4 regions of the Marinomonas sp. PE14-40 genome follow, and region 4 is predicted to be linked to each of the others. Evidence: predicted binding sites of a transcription regulator. Region 4 holds the regulator's gene; each other region holds the start of a gene.
What was found. The regulator LexA, encoded in region 4, represses DNA repair genes until DNA is damaged. The targets are predictions, from matches to a motif close to TACTGTNTANNTANACAGTA.
Positions count from the first base shown of each region.

Region 1: a site for LexA is predicted at 2,433-2,452, ahead of ruvC (crossover junction endodeoxyribonuclease RuvC). Genes of this name have one in related genera too.
Region 2: a site for LexA is predicted at 2,801-2,820, ahead of dinB (DNA polymerase IV). Genes of this name have one in related genera too.
Region 3: a site for LexA is predicted at 2,138-2,157, ahead of Q0A08_RS10665 (DNA topoisomerase III). Genes of this name have one in related genera too.

Region 1 covers NZ_CP130700.1:1,351,676-1,356,692, forward strand. The annotation lists gene tolQ (protein TolQ) at 1-210, opposite strand, end outside; gene ruvB (Holliday junction branch migration DNA helicase RuvB) at 220-1,248, opposite strand; gene ruvA (Holliday junction branch migration protein RuvA) at 1,258-1,857, opposite strand; gene ruvC (crossover junction endodeoxyribonuclease RuvC) at 1,854-2,405, opposite strand; gene aspS (aspartate--tRNA ligase) at 2,540-4,309, opposite strand; gene Q0A08_RS06245 (OmpA family protein) at 4,648-5,017, shown strand, end outside.
Region 2 covers NZ_CP130700.1:2,911,687-2,916,703, forward strand. The annotation lists gene Q0A08_RS13555 (alpha/beta hydrolase) at 1-364, opposite strand, end outside; gene Q0A08_RS13560 (hypothetical protein) at 458-1,453, opposite strand; gene dinB (DNA polymerase IV) at 1,741-2,787, opposite strand; gene Q0A08_RS13570 (LPP20 family lipoprotein) at 3,045-3,707, shown strand; gene Q0A08_RS13575 (flagellar assembly protein T N-terminal domain-containing protein) at 3,716-4,909, shown strand; gene Q0A08_RS13580 (cell division protein ZapB) at 4,959-5,017, shown strand, end outside.
Region 3 covers NZ_CP130700.1:2,314,067-2,319,083, reverse strand. The annotation lists gene Q0A08_RS10670 (LysE family translocator) at 1-130, shown strand, start outside; gene Q0A08_RS10665 (DNA topoisomerase III) at 187-2,130, opposite strand; gene Q0A08_RS10660 (universal stress protein) at 2,722-3,201, opposite strand; gene Q0A08_RS10655 (hypothetical protein) at 3,282-3,467, opposite strand; gene Q0A08_RS10650 (FKBP-type peptidyl-prolyl cis-trans isomerase) at 3,621-4,241, shown strand; gene Q0A08_RS10645 (GNAT family N-acetyltransferase) at 4,343-4,759, opposite strand; gene Q0A08_RS10640 (ribosomal protein uL16 3-hydroxylase) at 4,769-5,017, opposite strand, start outside.
Region 4 covers NZ_CP130700.1:714,071-719,087, forward strand. The annotation lists gene topA (type I DNA topoisomerase) at 1-2,356, shown strand, start outside; gene Q0A08_RS03395 (DUF6586 family protein) at 2,357-2,815, shown strand; gene Q0A08_RS03400 (hypothetical protein) at 2,820-3,092, shown strand; gene lexA (transcriptional repressor LexA) at 3,148-3,768, opposite strand; gene dinG (ATP-dependent DNA helicase DinG) at 3,838-5,017, shown strand, end outside.

The DNA.
Region 1 (5,017 bases), 640 kb from region 4:
CCCTTCTGCGGTTACTTGACGATAAAGTTGACTTAAATCCATACCCGACCAGAACAAATCTTCAAATGTACGACGAACTTTTGCAGCCCCTCTTAACACTCGCACACGCTGAAAAATGATAACCCAAGAAAAAACAGACGCTGAAACCAACAACAACATGACTAGCTGAACAACAAGGCTAGCACTCGCGATAAGACCCCAAATTGACATTTACTACCTCTAATTTAAATCGTTTGGCAATTGATAATTAAAATGCTCATATGCCTTTTTCGTAACCTGTCGCCCTCTTGGCGTACGGATCACAAATCCTTGCTGAATAAGGTAAGGCTCGATCACATCTTCGATCGTATCTTTATCCTCCCCAACAGCAGCAGAAATACTATCTAGGCCAACCGGCCTTCCTTCAAACTTCTCTATCATAGTCAATAACATACGCCTATCTAAGTGATCAAATCCTTGAGTATCTACACTTAACATATCTAAGGCACGCTGAGCAACTTCTTGAGCCACAATATCATGACCACCCACCTGAGCCACATCTCTCACTCTTCGCAACAATCGGTTGGCAATTCTAGGAGTACCCCTTGCTCGACGAGCAATTTCAAAGCTACCAGAAGCATCCATATTCAACCCCATCTTCTCTGATGAGCGAGACACTATAGTTGTTAACGACTGAACATCATAAAACTCAAGCCTTTGCACTATGCCAAATCGATCTCTTAAAGGTGATGTTAATAAGCCAGCACGCGTTGTTGCTCCGACCAAGGTAAATGCAGGAAGTTCAATTTTAATAGAACGCGCAGCAGGACCTTCCCCAATCATGATATCCAATTGATAATCTTCCATTGCTGGATAAAGCACCTCCTCAACTGCCGGACTTAATCGATGAATTTCATCAATAAATAGCACATCCCCTTCACTGAGGTTAGTTAACAAAGCAGCTAAATCGCCAGCACGCTCAAGCACAGGACCTGAAGTAGTTTTAATTTCAACCCCCATTTCATTCGCAATAATGTTAGCTAAGGTTGTTTTACCTAACCCTGGCGGCCCAAAGATAAGGCAGTGATCTAACGGTTCCTCTCTTTGTTTTGCAGCTTGAATAAAGATATCCATTTGCTCTCTAACAACAGGCTGACCAATATATTCATCCAGCATTTTCGGACGAATCGCCCTATCAACATGAGATTCAGATCCTGAAAGCTCAACAGCATCAGATGCAGCACTAATTATTCTATCGGATTCAATCATGTACAGAGCCTATTTAAGCATGTTCTTTAAGGCAGATTTTATCACCTGCTCACTACTATCAGATGACACTGGCACCTTCGCAATGGCTTTTGCCGCCTCTTGAGGTTTATAACCTAAAGACACCAATGCAGCCTCTGCCTCTTGCCTTGGGTCAGATTGCACTTGCCTTAACACTTCAGGCGTTGCAAATAAGTCTTGTTTAGCAGCTTGCCCTAACTTATCTCTTAATTCGATAATCAAGCGCTCTGCTGTTTTTTTACCGACGCCAGGTATACGCGTTAGAGCAGTAACATCTGAGTCTTGCACATTTGCAATCAACTCATCACTGGACATACTTGATAACACACTGAGCGCCATTTTTGGCCCAACGCCATTTACCTTAATTAAAATACGAAATAAGGCCCTTTCATCTTTACCCTTAAAACCATAAAGACTTTGGGAATCTTCTTTAACCTGAAAATGAGTATAAAGTGTGACCTTATCTCCTATCGCTGGCAACTCATAAAAAGTCGTCATAGAAGCAGTTAACTCATAACCTACACCATTCACATCTATCATTAACTCTGGCGGCACTTTTTCTACCAAATACCCAACTAAACGACCTATCACTTAAGATTCCTTATATCCAATTCTGACCAACGCTTTCCTGATCTTGCTGCACGCTTACCAACACCATACTCAAGCCCTGAAGAAGTTCGCGTATGGGCATGACACATGGCAATTGCTAACGCATCAGCAGCATCTGCTTGAGGCGCCTTTTCTAATTTAAGCAATAACTGCACCATCTGCTGCACTTGTTCTTTATCAGCAGCACCACTTCCTACAACAGATTGCTTTACTCGCTTAGCGGCATACTCTGCAACAGGCAAACCTGCCATAGCCGCAGCCACAATAGCCGCACCACGGGCCTGCCCAAGCTTTAAGGCTGAGTTTGCATTTTTTGCTAAAAACACTTCCTCTATTGCAAACTCTTGCGGCTGATAGCGTGATAACAACTCACTGACATTGGTATAAATATTTTTTAGTCGTTCAGCCAAGACATCGTCTGGCAAACGAATACAACCGCTATCGACATATTGAATCTGCCTTCCCTGCACATCAATAATTCCGAAACCCGTAATACGTGAACCTGGATCAATTGCTAATATTCGAGTCAAAAACACACCTCAGTGATCCATAAATTTAACTGTATATTTCAACAGTATGACCCTTAAGATTCAACTGAATTTCACCATTAAATCAAAAAAAAGGCCGCATAAGCGGCCCTTTTATTAAAATTCGTCTAAAAACCTTATTCTACAACAGGTTTACGTACACGAATGCTCAACTCTTTTAATTGCTTTTCACTTACTTCACCTGGCGCTTGTGTCAACAAACATGTTGCACTTTGCGTTTTAGGGAAAGCAATAACATCACGGATAGAAGCCGAACCTGTCATCAACATAACAAGACGATCTAGACCGAATGCCAAACCACCATGTGGAGGTGCACCAAATTTAAGCGCATCAAGTAAGAAGCCAAATTTCTCTTCTTGCTCAGCCTCATCAATGTTCAACAATTCAAATACTGTTTGTTGCATATCGCTTTGATGAATACGGATAGAACCACCACCTAGCTCAGTACCATTGAGCACCATGTCATAGGCTTGTGAAAGAGCAGTTAGCGGATTAGCTTTCAACTCTTCAATTGAACATGACGGCGCGGTGAATGGGTGATGAATTGCGGTAATGCCACCATCTGACGTTTCTTCAAACATAGGGAAGTCAACAACCCAAAGAGGCGCCCACTCACAAGTATAAAGCTCAAGATCTTCACCAAGCTTACAACGTAAAGCACCTAGCGCTTCATTCACTACCTTCTCTGAATCAGAGCCAAAGAAGATTAAATCACCATCTTGTGCATCTAGACGCTCAAGCAACTGCTGGCGCACTTCAACTGGCAAGAACTTAACAATCGGAGACTGCAAACCCTCTTCAAGATTAGATTTGTCGTTTACCTTGATGTAAGCCAATCCTTTAGCACCATAAATACTAACGTACTTAGTATAAGCATCGATTTGCTTACGTGTAAGTGCATTACCACCTGGCACTTTAAGCGCCGCCACACGACCTTTAGGGTCAACGGCTGGGCCAGAGAACACTTTAAAGTCAACATTTTCCATCAAATCAGAAACAGTGACGATCTTTAATGGAATACGTAAATCAGGCTTATCACTACCATACGTTTCCATTGCTTCAGCATATGGCATAGTAGGGAAAGTACCTAGATCAACATTTAATAGTTGTTTAAACAAACCAACAACCATCTCTTCTGTCATAGACATAATTTCTTTTTCACCCATAAAGGATGTTTCTATGTCTACTTGAGTAAATTCTGGTTGGCGATCCGCACGTAAATCTTCATCACGGAAACATTTTGCAATTTGATAATAACGATCAAAACCAGACACCATCAATAGTTGCTTAAATAACTGTGGTGATTGTGGCAATGCGAAGAAACTACCTTGTTGAGTACGACTTGGTACTAAATAGTCACGCGCACCTTCAGGTGTCGCACGAGTCAAAATAGGTGTTTCAATATCAAGGAAGCCATTGTCGTCTAAGTAATTACGAAGTACAGACGTTACCTTAGAACGAAAACGCATTTTTGCTTGTACTTCAGGGCGACGCAAATCAACAAAGCGATTTTTAAGACGAACATCTTCACCAACTGATTGGTGCTCATCTAATTGGAATGGAGGTGTTTGTGCAGCGTTAAGGATTTCTAAAGAAGTACCTAATACTTCAATTTCACCTGTTGCCATATTTGGATTAACTGTACCTTCAGGACGAGCACGAACTAAACCTGTTAACTTAACAACATATTCATTACGAACGCTGTCAGCCAGTGCGAAGCTATCGGCACGATCAGGGTCAAAAACAACCTGAGTCAGACCTTCACGGTCACGTACATCTAGAAAGATTACGCCACCATGGTCACGACGGCGATGGACCCAACCGCATAGTGTAATTTCTTGAGAAATGTTTGAAGCATTTAATTCGCCGCAATAATGACTGCGCATAATTCTAATTCCTGTTACTTACTAAGTAAGAGATTCTTCTTCTCCCCGTTGTTTTTAAAGCCGTCTTTTTAAAGGCTTTTATGATGATTTAAAGTCAAAAACCAACAACAAGGAGTACTAATATATTTTTAAGGCCCAGCATTATATGCGATCAGCTCTCGACACTCTAGGATTTATGAAAAAAACCTAGATAGAATTTATTTAATACGCAAATCCCCCGCACCTAAAACCTTACATTATTTTACATAATGAGAACAAAACACCTATGGTATTGGATATAACGAATAGTAATACTCTACATTCCGAACAACCCTCTTGAGCTAGATTAAGGATCATGGATGAAAAAAATGCTATGGATAGTCATTTTTTCTAGCTTAATGATAGAGACTAGCTTTGCAGAAAGACTCTTTGGTAAAGATATTAGTCAACGCTTCAAAGATCATGACAAAGACGGTGTGATTGCTATGCGGGACAAGTGCCCCAACACCCCTCCCGGCTCTAAAGTCGATAATGTTGGCTGCTCTGTTTCTAAAAGTTTAAGTAATTCAATCGAAAATAAAGTCAAACTTGATGTGCGTTTTGAAACAAGCAAACATCTATTAAAAAATTCAGAATTAAAAGGCTTATTGAAGCTAGGCAAGTTTTTACAACAATTTAAATCAACGGATGTTGTGATAGAAGGCCATACGGATTCTCAAGGTGATGAGA
Region 2 (5,017 bases), 2.2 Mb from region 4:
CGCCACCCTGCGAAAAACCAGCAACCAAAATACGCTCTGCAGGAACACCCTTTTCAATTTGAAACTCTATCAATTGAGTAATCTGATCCACAGACTCATCAATATTAGCCATATCAACTTTACGCTCTAGTGACATTTCTAGAATGTCGTACCAAGCTCGCATCGGCATACCACCATTGATAGTAACAGGACGCATTGGCGCATGCGGGAAGATAAAACGAATAGCGGCACTTTGTGGTAAATTTAAAGAAGGTACAATTGCTTTAAAATCATTACCATCTGCCCCTAACCCGTGTAACCAGATCACGGCAGCATCTACTTGATGAGTCGTTTCTAACGTTAAAAATTCAAGCGTTTTAGACAAGGCAAATCTCCATAAAACAATAAAAAAGGCTATCGAACAAAGCTCGATAGCCTAGCATAATTTACTTTAAAACCCTCTAATCAATAAAAAGTTTTAATGATGTGTTGGGAACTGCACCTTAGTAACAGTTTGTTGTTCGTCAAGCTTCAGTAATACATCTACCTTATCCGGCATAACAGACATCATATGCTTAGTAAGTCGTTCGTAATACTGCATAAAGGACTTAAGCTCATCATCAGACATAACAGTAAGATCTATTTTATTTAAACCATCACCATGTATATCTAATAAATGTTCCTCTAATAACCTTTCTTGCTTATTACGCCAGTCATAAACAACATCATAATTTGGCGCCTGCATCCATAACATCAACTCAATACGCGCAAACAATTGTTTATAATCTTCTTCTAAGTACTGGTTAACTTGCTGCCGCCAAACACCTTCTATATCCAAATCTTTTTCAAGCTGATTAATAGGATCAACTAAAGATTGCTTTTGTTCAGGCATACCAACACACCAGCCTTCAAATAATATGACATCAATCGGCCCTTCAACCTCTTGCCAATCTTTAACATGCCGCCTTTCATCAGTGGACTTATCAAAGCAAGGCAAGCGCATCACCTCTCCAGCCTTAAGATCTGCCAACCTATCTAATATATTATTTATCAAGGCAAGATCGTGTGTCCCAGGTACACCACGAGTCATAAACATAGGATGGACATCTCGCGCCATATGTTCTCGCTCAACTCGTGTTTTGTAGAAATCATCGATACTTAATACTATGGTTTTTTTATCGTATGCCTTGTATAAAACATGACTTAACACTGTGGTAAACACAGTTTTTCCGCAACCTTGTACCCCACCCATACCTATAACTAAAGGATGGGACCTTGGTTGCGCTAGTTGCGCTATCCAATGGGCAAAAGGCAAATAAAGATCCTCTAAGTGATCACTTAGAGAGACATCCGCATATAAAGACTTTAAGGTCTGTTCAACATCAAAGCGTAATCTAGGAATGAGAGAAGCTTGATCAGTGGTAAAAACACTTTGCTGCAACTGGTTCCAGGTTAAGGCCTGTATATTCATCATTAACCACCTCCAAAAAATTAGGGATGGTGCAACTAACCCAATACCAAGCTTTGAGAACTGTCAGTAGATAGCTAAACACTAAAATTTAAAAAGTAATTCACAGTCAATAACTTAACTCTTTAGGTTTCGCTAAGGCTCGCTATTAAATTTTATGATAAAGACAGCTGTGCTTCTAGGCATGTTCGCATCATCCTTGATAAACTATAGTCGCTCTCCTCTTTTTTCCCAGTTTTTTTGAGACCTACTCATTTAAGCTAAATACTCAGTTTTTCACTTAAAGCTTCCACCTAAAACAAGGTCAACTGCTTTTCAGACACTGCTTTTAACCTATAGCCAACACCAATTAGCCTAACTGGCATCTGACGCCTAGCATAAGCCTCTCTCAGCAAATCAGTGAAAAAAGCAAGTTCATCACCTGCTACATAAGCGGTTTCAATCGTGGTTTGTTGAAAATCAGAAAACTTAAGTTTCAAATAATATTTACCCAGTTGCGCCAAGCCTTTTTTGCTTTTAATCCGTCGCCCCAACTCTCGCAACAAATCAGGTAATTTTGCCTCACAAGCCGCAACCCCTTTTAGATCTTCAGCAAAAGTCGTCTCAACAGAAATGCTTTTACGCACAGAGTGACTCTTAACAGATCTATTATCAACACCATAAGACAGCTGCTGCAAACGATACGCCCAACTACCAAACTGCTGCGACAATAAAAAATAATCTACCTTTTGCAACTCTTCACAAGTTTCTACATTTAGTTTGGCTAACTTTTCTTGAGCCACTCTCCCAACCCCATGAATACACTTTACTGGAATCGACCGAACAAAATCTTCCTGCTGACTTGGATCTACCACGAACTGACCATTGGGTTTATTCCAATCACTGGCCACTTTGGCTAGAAATTTATTCACAGCAATACCCGCAGAAACAGTTATTCCTACCGCCTCAAATATTCGCTGGCGAATCTCTTCTGCAATTAAAGTCGCACTGCCATAACATAGAGAGCAATCTGTCACATCCAAATAGGCTTCATCTAAAGATAGCGGTTCAATTTTTAAAGTATAATCTTGAAAGATGGCATGCATCTGCCGCGACGCTAGGCGATATTTTTCCATATTGCCCCTTATTAAAACTAAATTGGGACATAAACTTACCGCCTTAGCGGAAGACATAGCCGAACGCACCCCGTATTCCCTTGCCGCATAATTTGCAGTAGCAATGACACCTCTCGCATTTGCCTGCCCACCTATGGCTAAAGGCACTTCCCTCAATGCAGGGTCATCACGCATTTCTACCGCTGCAAAGAAGCAATCTGCATCTATATGTATAATTTTACGCATAGAAACACCGTTTAACTGTATATTTATACAGCATTATGAAAGAGCATTAACAAAAACTCAAGCATCGAAAAAATCAATCACCACCCAACCATCTCGCTATTAAGCGAAGCTTAGAATAAGCAAGATAGGATCAAGAGTTCACCATTCAAAATTAATTAGGCATAATTAATGCATTAGAGTTATAGCAAATTCAAACATCAGTGTTGTGACTGAAAAATAAAGTCACTCAGATCAAAAGCACTAATTAGGAGAAGAGAATGAGATCTAGTCTGCTCTATGCGGCATTAATCGGTACCTGTGTTATTTTGGCAGGCTGTCGAGTATCGAGCGCTGGCTCATGTTCAGGCATAGCTCCATGTAATGCCAGCAATCCAACCCCAACAACAAATAGCTTCGCTCAACCGACTTATGCAACTAAAGGCTTAGCAGCCGCTCCTGCGCAACAACTTGTGGTACAACAAGCACCTCAACCAATTGTCATCAGTGCAACAGGTTACGCCGCCCCTATGGTGAGTAAGAAACTATCTCGACCACAAATCAGATTACTGACTTTGCGTGGTTCAAAATTAGACGCCTACAGAAACCTATCCGAACGTGTTTACGGCCTTAAATTAAGAGGTTCGAGCTCCCTAAGAAGCATGATGACAGCCCACGATGAGCTACAAACATTTGTTGATGCCTATTTGATGGGAGCTAAAGTTGTTTCTCAAAGAGAACTAGAAGACGGCAGCTTTGAAACTATTGTTGAAATGGCTTTGCAAGAAAACTTTCAACAGTGTGTTCAAAACCCAGCAACAATCTCTAATAATCCCGCATGTCAAATGGGCTATAGCAACTTAAATAATGGCATTAGCCAATATCAAAGCCAAACAAGCCCTCAAGTGAGATCAACGACGACTAATTTTTATTCTGTTGAGTAGTCGACTCCATGCTTAAAAAGATTATCGCGACTAGCTTTTTACTCTGCTCCCAGCTTGCTTCATCACAAATGATTGAAGCAACGGGACAAGCAATTATATATAACGAAGATTTAGCCGATGCCAGATACAGAGCAACAGAGCAGGCATTAAAACAAGCGGTTTTACAAGCAAATGCCCGTGTTATTAGTGAAGACACTTTCGCAAACGGCGAAGTTGAGTCCGCAAGCTCAGTACGAGGAACAGGGATAACCCAAAGCACAAACATCCTTAAAGAAGAGCGCAAAAATGACATACTCACTGTCGTTGTTGCAGCCGAAGTCACCCCTGAACACATTTGCAGCAATGGCGCGACCAATCTTTATAGAAAATCAGTGGGTATCACCAGCTTTGCACTACAAACTCCGCAACAGGCCAATCTAGGCTCAATTCATAATGTCCCTAGACTCATGCCTAGAGACCTAGTTAATGAAATAAATAAACAAGGCTTCTTGCACGCGTTAGCCGCAACAAATATACAAATTTACCCTGACCTTATTAATGCTCCCACATCCACCAATCCAGATGGCTCTTTAACAGATGTTGCACGTATTGGAGAAGATCTTGGCGTTCAATATGTTGTGACCGGTGTAATCCGTGATATCGGGCCAGCAAATGAACTGGAGCCGAATAAGGCTAATGTGTTTAAAAACTTTAAACACGAAGAAAACAAAACCAGCGGCCCTCGCAATCTCGCTATCGACCTTTATCTTTATGATGGCTTTAGCGGCGCCCTACTTTTTGAAAAAAGCTACTTTGAAACAGGCGAATGGAATTTAGATAAATCGATTCGCACAGGTTATGGCAGCCCAAGGTTTAAAAACACAAATTTTGGTAAAATTGCACAACAAGTATTGTGGCAAGCCGCTTTAGATACTAGTTCCCGCTTACGCTGCCAACCATTTATGGCAAACATTTTTCGCACAGAAGGAAATCGGGTCCATATAAACGCCGGCTCAATTGCTGGTGTTAAGTTGAACGATACTTTTGGCATTTATCGCCGCTACGAAGTATTCAACCAACTACAAAACCCTCTTACCCAGCTTAACAACGCCAATATAAATATCACCATCAAGCAAGTTCAACCGAACTTTTCCATTGGTGAACTCAATATTGATGCTCGAATTTTAAATGTTCAGCAGCAAGACATTGTTATTGCTTGGTAAATCAATACAATCAAACTCACAACCATTAAAAATTCGCAAGGGAAAACACATGAACAACGAACTACTACATCATCTTGAACAACGCATTAACCAAGCGGTAGATGAAAT
Region 3 (5,017 bases), 1.6 Mb from region 4:
TATGATCTATGCAAGTGGAGGTCGAACATTACGGACACTACTGCTTCAATCAAGCAATGTAAGGGCCATGAATCGATTTTCTGGCAGCTTGATGGTAGGTGTAGGTGCATGGTTAGGACTTGGCAGCTAAACTAAAGCTGACTTAGCTAGATCGCTATCACGTTAAAATTAATTAGCCTAAGACAATTAGCTTGTCTTAGGCTTTTTTGTGTACTTTGACGCTGCTTTTTTACGGTAAGTGGATTTCTTTTTGTAGGGCTTTTTACTTGGACTGGGTAGTGTGGCAAATGCCTCTACCTTGGTCGTTTTGGCTTGTTCAATGAGTTGAACTAAATTTGTCTTTAGCTCATTCATGAAATTTAAATAGGAACCACTGCCTTGGCAAATATCATTTAGACCTGCTTCCCATTTCGCTGTCATATCAGGTGTAATTAAACTTTCAGGTAAACTATTGATAAGGGCTCTACCTGTCTCGGTCGAGAGAATATTTTTACCTTGTCGCTTTAAAAAATCACGTCTAAAAAGTAACTCGATAATGCCTGCTCGTGTTGCTTCTGTTCCCAAGCCATCGGTTTCTTTCAAAATGGCTTTGATATCCGCTTGTTTTACATAGCGACTGATACCTGTCATTGCAGCAAGTAAGCTCGCATCAGTAAAGGCCGGTGGCGGTGTAGTCACTTTAGAAATAAGCTCTCCATGATGACAAAATAAGACATCACCTATGGCAACTTTAGGCAACATATTGCCTTCTTCCTCGTCTTTCTTTTTATCTGGTAGCAACGCTTTCCAGCCAGATGATAGCTGGGTATGCCCTTTACTACGAAATACTCCGCCAGCAATAATGAGTTCAATAAATGAGTCTAAATATTCATAGTGAGGGTAAAACTGCATCAAGTATTGTCGAGCAATAAGCTCATACAACTTTTTCTCTGATTGTGATAAACCGTCAATATTAGCTTGTTTAGCTGTAGGGATTATCGCATGATGTGCTTGTACTTCTTTATCGTTCCACGCCTTAGAGCGTTGGCTGGTATTAGCTTTATTTAATTTATCCTGCCATTGCGGCAAGTTATTTTTCAAACTGTTAATAACACCTGGCGCATCTTTAAATTGCTCGGTCGGCAAATAGCGACTGTCGGATCTTGGGTAAGTAATCAGTTGGTGTCTTTCGTACAGAGCCTGACAGGTATCTAGTACTTGTTGAGCAGACATAGAAAATGCTTTAGCGGCATCTATCTGTAAGCTAGAAAGGCTATAGGGTAAAGGAGGTGCTTGACGCTTATTCTTATATTGCGCTTGATGTACTTTAGCGTCTTGCCCTTGAATGCGTTTTATCACATTTTCAGCAAGTGCTTTATTTAAGACCCTGCCTTCACTGTCCATATGAGGTGCGCAAGCTTCACTCGGAATCCACTTTGCTTTAAAGACTTCATTCTTAGGTGTTTCTATATTGGCTAAGACTTGGAAGAAGTCTTTAGGAATAAAGTTCTCTCTTTCTGCGTCTCTTTTTACGACTAAGCCTAATATAGGCGTTTGAACTCTTCCTATTGAGAGCACGCCTTGATAACCACCTTGCTTCCCTTTAATGGTATAGGCGCGGGTTAGATTAATACCATGTAACCAATCTGCTCTGGCTCTAGCTAAGGCTGACCTTGAAAGTGCTGAAAATTCTTTGTTTGAGCGTAATTGGTTGAGAGATTTTTTCACTGCCGACGGTGTTAAATCGCTTATAAGTAGGCGTTGGATATTATCTTGTTTAGCTTTTGATACTTTTAGATAGTGTATGACTTCATCAACTAAGAGTTGTCCTTCTCTATCTGGGTCTCCTGCATGGACTAATTGACTAGATTTCTTGATGAGCTTTTTCAGTACATTAAGTTGCTTTCGAGTTTTACTTTTTTCTTGCCATTGCCAAGTTTTTGGGACAATGGGTAAATGATCCAACTGCCAGCTTTTATAAGCAGGATTGTATGCATCAGGTTCCGCTTGCTCTAAAAGGTGACCAATACACCAGCTCACACAATCGCCATTAGGCAGCCAAATACAGCCATCTTCTTTTTTTTGCGGTTTAGGGAAGGCTGAGGCAATAGCACGCGCTAGGCTTGGTTTTTCGGCAATATAAAGAATCATAAATGGCTACTGTGTTTTTATACAGTAATAGTTTATCTAAGATGCTTTTTAAAGGCCAGTAAATATCTGTGCTTACTTTATTGGATAAGGTACTAAGTTATTAAGAAACCTGCGAATAAGCCCTCCACCTCAGCGTGTGGATAAAAGTAACTAGATTTATGAAGAGGGACGTAACTTAATCGTTGCTTTATTGATAAGGTCCTTAACGTAAATATAGGGCTTTTAATCATATTCTTTGAGTCTTTTAGAAAAGTGGCTCCTTGTGTTGTCACTTCTTAAAAGAGCAGACTGAGAAGAGGTGGTCAATCACAGCTACTTTAACATGTTTGATCTATATTACGTCTTGTTAGCGCCATTTCGACAAATTCTCTAATACCTTGCTGCTGGCTACGGTTTTTTAACCAAACCATATGTTCAGTGATATCCATGGTGGCTTAAGCAACTGGAACAGGGAGTGCGAGAGTTTGCTTGGTTAGCTTTATTTGTGATTAGAAGAAACGAGGGCAGAGCTAAAAAGAAATTAAAGAGTAATAAAGTGAGCCATCTTTAATTGAAAACCAAGGAGACTCACTTCTTACATTAGCTCGTGGCTTATCTTAATGGAATAACCATAACTGGCACTTGGCTTTGATGAATGACTTTGTTTGCAGTTGAGCCAATGATCATTTGGCCAATTTTGCTGTGGGTTCGGCTGTTCATAACAACAAGATCCACTTTATGATCTTCAACAGCATGTTTAATGGCGCTGCTTGCATCTTCTTGAATAATTAAATATTCAGGCTTTTCTGGAAGCTCGTTATCATTAGCATGGTTTTCATAAAAGATGGTGATTTGAGTCTCGATTGCATCTTTCACACTATTCAGTGCTTCTCGTCTAAGTGATTGTAACTCTTCAATTGGCAAGTAGTTATTTATCATGCTTTGAGCTTGGTGGTTCATAGGTTCTATGGCATGCATGAAAATGATTTTGGCTTTTTGGCTGGCTGCTATCGACATCACAAGGGATAAAGATTCTTGTGTTTTATCTTCTAAATCACAGGCAAATAGAATGGTTTTAACTTGAGGTAACATGGCTTAACTCCGTTTGGCTATCTTGGTTATAGTGTATGCCTAGGGGAGTTAAAAGTGCTGACTTATATCATAAGCAGGTCTTATTTGAGGTTTAATTGGGCGCTCTTTAAAGACGGGCTTTGATTGGCTTCTTGATAGCTATCATAAAAGAAGCTGCTACTTGCTATGATGAAAATTGCACAGACAAAAGCAATGTCCCAAGCAGGACTGTTAGGTTTGATTTGCTGTGAATGATTTGAAATCTGGTTAAAGTCAGAGAGTTTCATTTTGATCGTCCTTATTGAATAAATAAATTATAAATGATAATCAATATCATTCAATATTTTTTTAACAAACTTGCATGTTTTTGCGCTTCGGTTCTATTAAATGACTGTGATATGATGCCCGCTTTATTTATTTAATGAAGAGAGTAAGAAATTATGTCTGAACTATCGTTCGACTCAAAAGAAGCTAAAATTGGCTATGGTATTGGTCGTCAAATCGGTGATCAATTAGGTGGAAGTGATTTAGGTGATATTTCTCTACCTCACCTTTTTGCTGCAATCGAAGATTCCCTAAAAGGTGCTGAAATGCGCGTTTCTGGTGAAGACCTAGAAGCTGCTTTTGCTAGCCTACAAGAAGAAATGGAAGCTAAAACATTAGCTGCTTCTGAAGAAACGATTGCTGCAGGCGTTGCTTTCCTAGAAGAAAACAAAGCGAAAGAAGGCGTTCAAATCACTGAGAGCGGTCTTCAGTACCATGTTGTTGAAGAAGGTACAGGCGCGACTCCTACAACTGAGTCTACTGTACGTGTTCATTATGAAGGTCGTTTAGTTGACGGTCAGGTTTTCGATAGCTCTATCGCACGTGGCGAGCCAATTGAATTCCCAGTAACTGGTGTAATTGCTGGTTGGACTGAAGCACTTCAGTTGATGAAAGAAGGTTCTAAATACCGTCTTACTATCCCAGCTGAACTAGCTTACGGTGCTCAAGGCGCTGGCGCTATGATCAAGCCTCACTCTGTGTTGGTATTTGATGTTGAATTGATTGCTGTAGTGTAATTAATTTGATCACATAAAAAAGCGAGCTTAGGCTCGCTTTTTTATGTGTTTTATTTCTTTTTAGGCACTTCTCAAGAAAGAGGTTTTTAATGATGGTTAAGCTAAATTTCTCTTTCCATCAGTACGTGTAGAATGCCTGACTCTAAAAAGATTTTACCATCCGTACTAAAACCATGGCGCTCATAAAAGACTTGGGACTCAGTTTGAGCATGGAGAAAAATACGCTTCAAGTCCATTTCTCTGGCTACTTGAATCGCTTTGCGTAATAGCATGGTTGCATAACCTTGGCTACGATAAGCTGGAAGTACGCTAAGTCGTCCAACTTGCCCTTCTGGCGTTAGTCGACAAACCCCCGTCGGCACTGCTGTTGTGCCAAAAGAAACGAAATGCACTGCATCTTCGTCTAGGTTGTCCCATTCATCTCTTTCATCAATACCTTGCTCTATGATGAAAACTTGTTTTCTGACAAAACTAAGTTGAGCCTTGCTACTTTCCCAATCTGTGGTTAGTACTTTCATGTCTAATCCCTATTCTTCTGTCGGCAGATGAACCACACCTTGTTTACTTATTAAGAAGCTTAACATAGGTAATATGTCTTTGTGTTTGTCTGTTTCAAGGGTACTGAAATCAAACTCAACTTGGTCACATATAGCATGAATAAGTGGCTCAAGTTCTTGGTCTATTTCGATTTTGGCACCATTACAATAAAGTTGAATAAGTGCGTTATTTGGCGCTGCATGATAACAAATACGTGCATCCCCTGGTCTAAAGAAAGG
Region 4 (5,017 bases):
AGTATTGCCAGGCAAAGAAAAAGTTGTTGATGAACTCAAGCGCTTGGCAAAAAATGCTGACACCATCTATCTCGCGACCGATTTGGATAGAGAGGGGGAGGCTATTGCGTGGCACTTACGTGAAGCTATCGGTGGTGATGATACTCGTTATAAGCGTGTTGTCTTTAACGAGATTACTGAAAAAGCAATTACTGAAGCGTTTGATGTTCCAGCTGAATTAGATATCGATAGAGTTAATGCCCAGCAAGCAAGACGATTCTTAGACCGTGTTGTTGGTTTCATGGTATCACCTTTATTGTGGGCTAAAGTAGCTCGAGGTTTATCTGCAGGTCGTGTTCAATCGGTTGCTGTAAGGCTAATCGTTGAGCGTGAACAAGGGATAAGAGCGTTTAATCCAGATGAGTTCTGGGAAATGGACGCTTTGCTTGCGACACCTAAGCAAGAGAAAATTAAATTCGAAGTTGCTAAGTATCAAGATAAAGAATACCGCCCAACTAACGAAGAAGAGTCAAATCAACATTTAAGTCGTCTTCAAAATGCTACCTATAAAGTGGCAAAACGTGAAGACAAACCGACAAGTAGTAAGCCAAGTGCGCCATTTATAACATCAACCTTGCAACAAGCTGCAAGTACTCGCTTAAGCTTCGGTGTTAAAAAGACCATGATGTTAGCGCAGCGTCTTTATGAGGCTGGTTACATTACGTATATGCGAACTGACTCGACTAATTTGAGCCAAGAAGCGGTTGCAAATTTAAGAGAATATGTTGAAAAGAATTATGGTAACGAATATTTGCCTGAAAATGCAATTCGTTATTCTAGCAAAGAAGGCGCTCAAGAAGCCCATGAGGCCATTCGTCCGTCTGATGTAACTTTGTTACCAGAATTCCTTAAAGGCATGGAAAAAGACGCTCATAGGCTTTATGAATTAATTCGTAACCAGTTTATGGCGTGCCAAATGACAGCTGCTCGTTATACCTCAACTACAGTTATACTGGTTGTTGATGAGTATGAATTAAAAGCGAAAGGCAGAATCCTTCGTTTTGATGGTTATACTCGTGTCATGACGCCACTCGGTAAAAAAGGTGATGACAACATATTGCCTGATATTGATCAGGGTGAAGTGCTTCAACTAGATCAACTTGTTCCTGAACAACACTTTACTAAGCCGCCTGCTAGATATAGTGAAGCAAGTTTAGTTAAAGAGCTTGAGAAGCGGGGTATTGGTCGACCTTCAACTTATGCATCTATTATCTCAACGATTCAAGATCGTGGCTATGTGCGCACAGAAGGGCGACGTTTCTATGCTGAGAAAATGGGCGACATAGTGACGGATCGATTGGTCAACAGTTTTCAAACTTTGATGGGGTATGACTTTACCGCTCAAATGGAAGAAAGGCTTGATGATATTGCCGAAGGTCGTGATGATTGGATAGAAACACTGAATGCCTTTTATCGTGACTTTAGTAAGACACTCAATATTGCGGAACACCCTGAAACTGGTATGGCTCAAAATGCGCCAACGCCAACAGATATTGAATGTCCTACTTGTTCAAGACCGATGCAAATACGCACAGCAAGTACCGGTGTCTTCTTGTCTTGTTCAGGTTATGCTTTGCCGCCAAAAGAGCGTTGTAAGGCAACTATTAACTTGGTTAGTGGCGAAGAAGTTGTCGCTATTTATGATGATGAAGCAGAATCTAAAGCGCTAATTAACAAGCGACGCTGTAAAATTTGTGGTTCTGCAATGGATAGTTACCTTGTTGATGAACAACGTAAATTGCATGTTTGCGGTAATAATCCAACGTGTTCCGGTTTTGAAGTTGAAGCTGGCTCGTTCAAGATTAAAGGATACGATGGTCCTGTTCTTGAGTGTGATAAATGTACCTCAGAAATGCAGCTAAAAACGGGACGTTTTGGTAAGTATTTTGGTTGCACAAATGAAGAGTGTAAAAATACGCGTAAACTACTGAAAAGTGGTGAAGCTGCGCCACCTAAAATGGATCCAGTTCCTATGCCTGATTTGGCGTGCCTGAAAGTTGAGGATCATTATGTTTTACGTGATGGTGCAACTGGACTATTTTTAGCAGCAAGCCAATTCCCTAGAAAGCGTGAAACGCGTGCACCGCTAGTTGCTGAGTTGATACCATACATGGATCAAATTGATCCTAAGTATCATTTCTTCAAAGATGCGCCAATTGCTGATACCGAAGGGCGTCCTGCGATAATTCGCTATAGTCGTAAGACAAAAGAGCAATATGTCATGTCAGAAGATGATGGCAAGCCAACAGGCTGGAAAGCTTTTTATGTCGACTCTAAGTGGGTAATTGAAGAAGCTAAGAAAAAGGTAAAGAAATAAATGAGTTCGGCCGCTAGCATGACAAATCAGAGGCTGGATATAGCACGTCGTTTTTTGGTTATGCCAAACAATGAGCAAAAATGGATGGGGCCAGCATTTGAAAATGCTGCCCTGTTTCATTTGCAAAGTGCTGTTTTAGGGCTTTTGCAAGAAGTAAAACAAGCGTATCATCTTAGCTCGGAAATTGGCTTGCTTGAAATGCATCAAAATGCAAAATCACAAAACATCAGCATTCCAGTTATTAATGAGCTTATGGAATTGAATGCAAATACAAACTCCTGGTTTTCTCATATGCAAAATACATATGAAGTGAGTTTGAAGTGTCAGCCTAACTTCTATAACGCTAAACATGATAATTTAATTGTCGCTTCAGTTGATGATAGATCAACTTACTTGACATATTTAAACTCTCTAACTGAATTGATTTTAAGGTTTAGAGAAGAATCCTCAGAGTACTAATAATATGAATGAGTCGTATCTAGAGATAGTAGAACTAGAAAATGGCGAAATTGTTTTACGTCCAGCAAGTGATGAGGGTGTTGAATCAGAACCGTTAGCGGTTTTAAAAATTTCAGATACCACAAAAGCGTATCTTCAAGATAGGTATTTTGAGCTAGCTAAAAGAATGTTTCATGCTGGTATTGATTTTGTGTATTCAGAGGATTTCCCTGAATCAGAAGTGCATGAATCTCATGATGATGACGACATAGCATCTCAGGCTAAAGTGATTCACTAATGATGAACGCATAAAAAAAGCTAAGCCTAGGCTTAGCTTTTTTTATGCGTGTTACTTAGATTGTTTGTCGAATTACACCAACAGAGAGTCCCTCTATCGCAAATTCTTCACTTTCTAGGTCGACGAGGATGTCGTTGAAATCTTCATTTTCTGCGATAAGGCGAATTGTATTTCCTTTCTTTTCAAAGCGCTTTACAGTCACTTCGTCGCCGATACGAGCTACAACAATTTGGCCGTTACGTACGGTGGATGTTTTATGGACAGCTAATAAGTCGCCTTCCATAATGCCAACATTTTTCATACTCATTCCATTTACAGACAAAAGGTAGTCTGCTTGTGGAGAGAACATGCTTGGCGGTACTTGTACGTGTGAATCAACGTTTTCTTGAGCCAGTATCGGAAAACCAGCAGCGACTTTACCGATAATAGGTAAGCCCAGTTCTGGGTTAGCATCGTTACTGGCTTCTTCAATGATACGTAGGCCACGAGAAGCGCCGGGTAAAATCTCAATAGCGCCTTTTTTACAAAGTGCTTTTAAATGTTCTTCAGCAGCATTCGGTGATTTAAAACCTAGCTGTTTAGCAATTTCGGCTCGTGTTGGTGGAAAGCCAGTTTCTGCTATAAAGTCGCGGATTGTATCCATAACATCGGATTGTCTTTTTGTAAGTTTAATCATAAGGCATCTGGTTGTTTGTACAGTAACTGTTATTATATACAGCTTTTAAAGGGATACTCAATTAAATAAATGCTTTCTGATGATTTAAAGTTAAAAATTCAAACCGCTTACCGAGCAAACCTTAAGGCAAAAGGGCATAACCCTCGTGCTGGCCAAAGGCAGATGATTGCATCAATAGCGCGAACACTTGGCAATGTTAAGCCAGATAGTGAGGGCAATCGTCTCGGTGAAAAACATGTTGCTGTAATAGAGGCAGGTACAGGTACGGGTAAAACATTGTCATATTGTTTGGCCGCCATCCCCATTGCTAGAGCAAGAGAAAAAACACTGGTTATTTCTACTGCGACAGTCGCATTACAAGAACAAATACTTCATAAAGAGTTGCCTGAACTGATAAAACATACTGATTATCAGTTTAAATACACCTTGGCCAAGGGCAGAGGTCGCTACTTGTGTTTAAATCATTTGGAGAGCCATTTAGATGATGACTCCCAAGCAACTGATGATATGTTTGCAGGCTTGTTTGAGCAACATTTACAGCCAGGTGACATTAACACAGCGCTATACAAAGAAATGGATGATGCGCTTAAGGCTGGCACCTGGGATGGTGATAAAGACAACTGGACAGGTATTGTTAGAGAGCATGACTGGGGGCGGCTAAAAACGGACCATCAACAATGTACCAATCGTAATTGTGCTAACTTTACTGCGTGCCCATTTTATAAAGCTAGAGCTGAAATAGAAGTTGCAGATATCATTGTTGCAAACCACGATCTAGTGTTAGCAGATTTATCTTTAGGTGGTGGAGCAATATTAACAGCCCCTGCTGATAGTATTTATGTCTTCGATGAAGGGCACCACCTTCCGGAAAAGGCAATTAACCACTTTAGGCATGAGCTCAGGTTACAGCAAAGTATTCTTTGGTTGAGACAATTAGAGAAAAACCTGATAAATCTTAAACAAGAGCTTTCTGATGACGTTAGTGTTACAGGACAATTACTGTTTAAAATTCCTCAAATGGTACAGACTATTGTCAACTTTATTCAGTATGCCCAACAAGGCTTAGCACCATTCATTAATAACCTTCAAAATGTTGATGATAATGATCAGCATAGATTTGAATTTGGTATTATTCCGGATGAATTAAGGCAGCTCGCCTACAGTCTTCAAACTTCATATCAAAAACTATTTTCAGCGATTGAGTCGATTCATGATGAATGTAAGAAGGTTAAGCAAAATGAAGGCATGG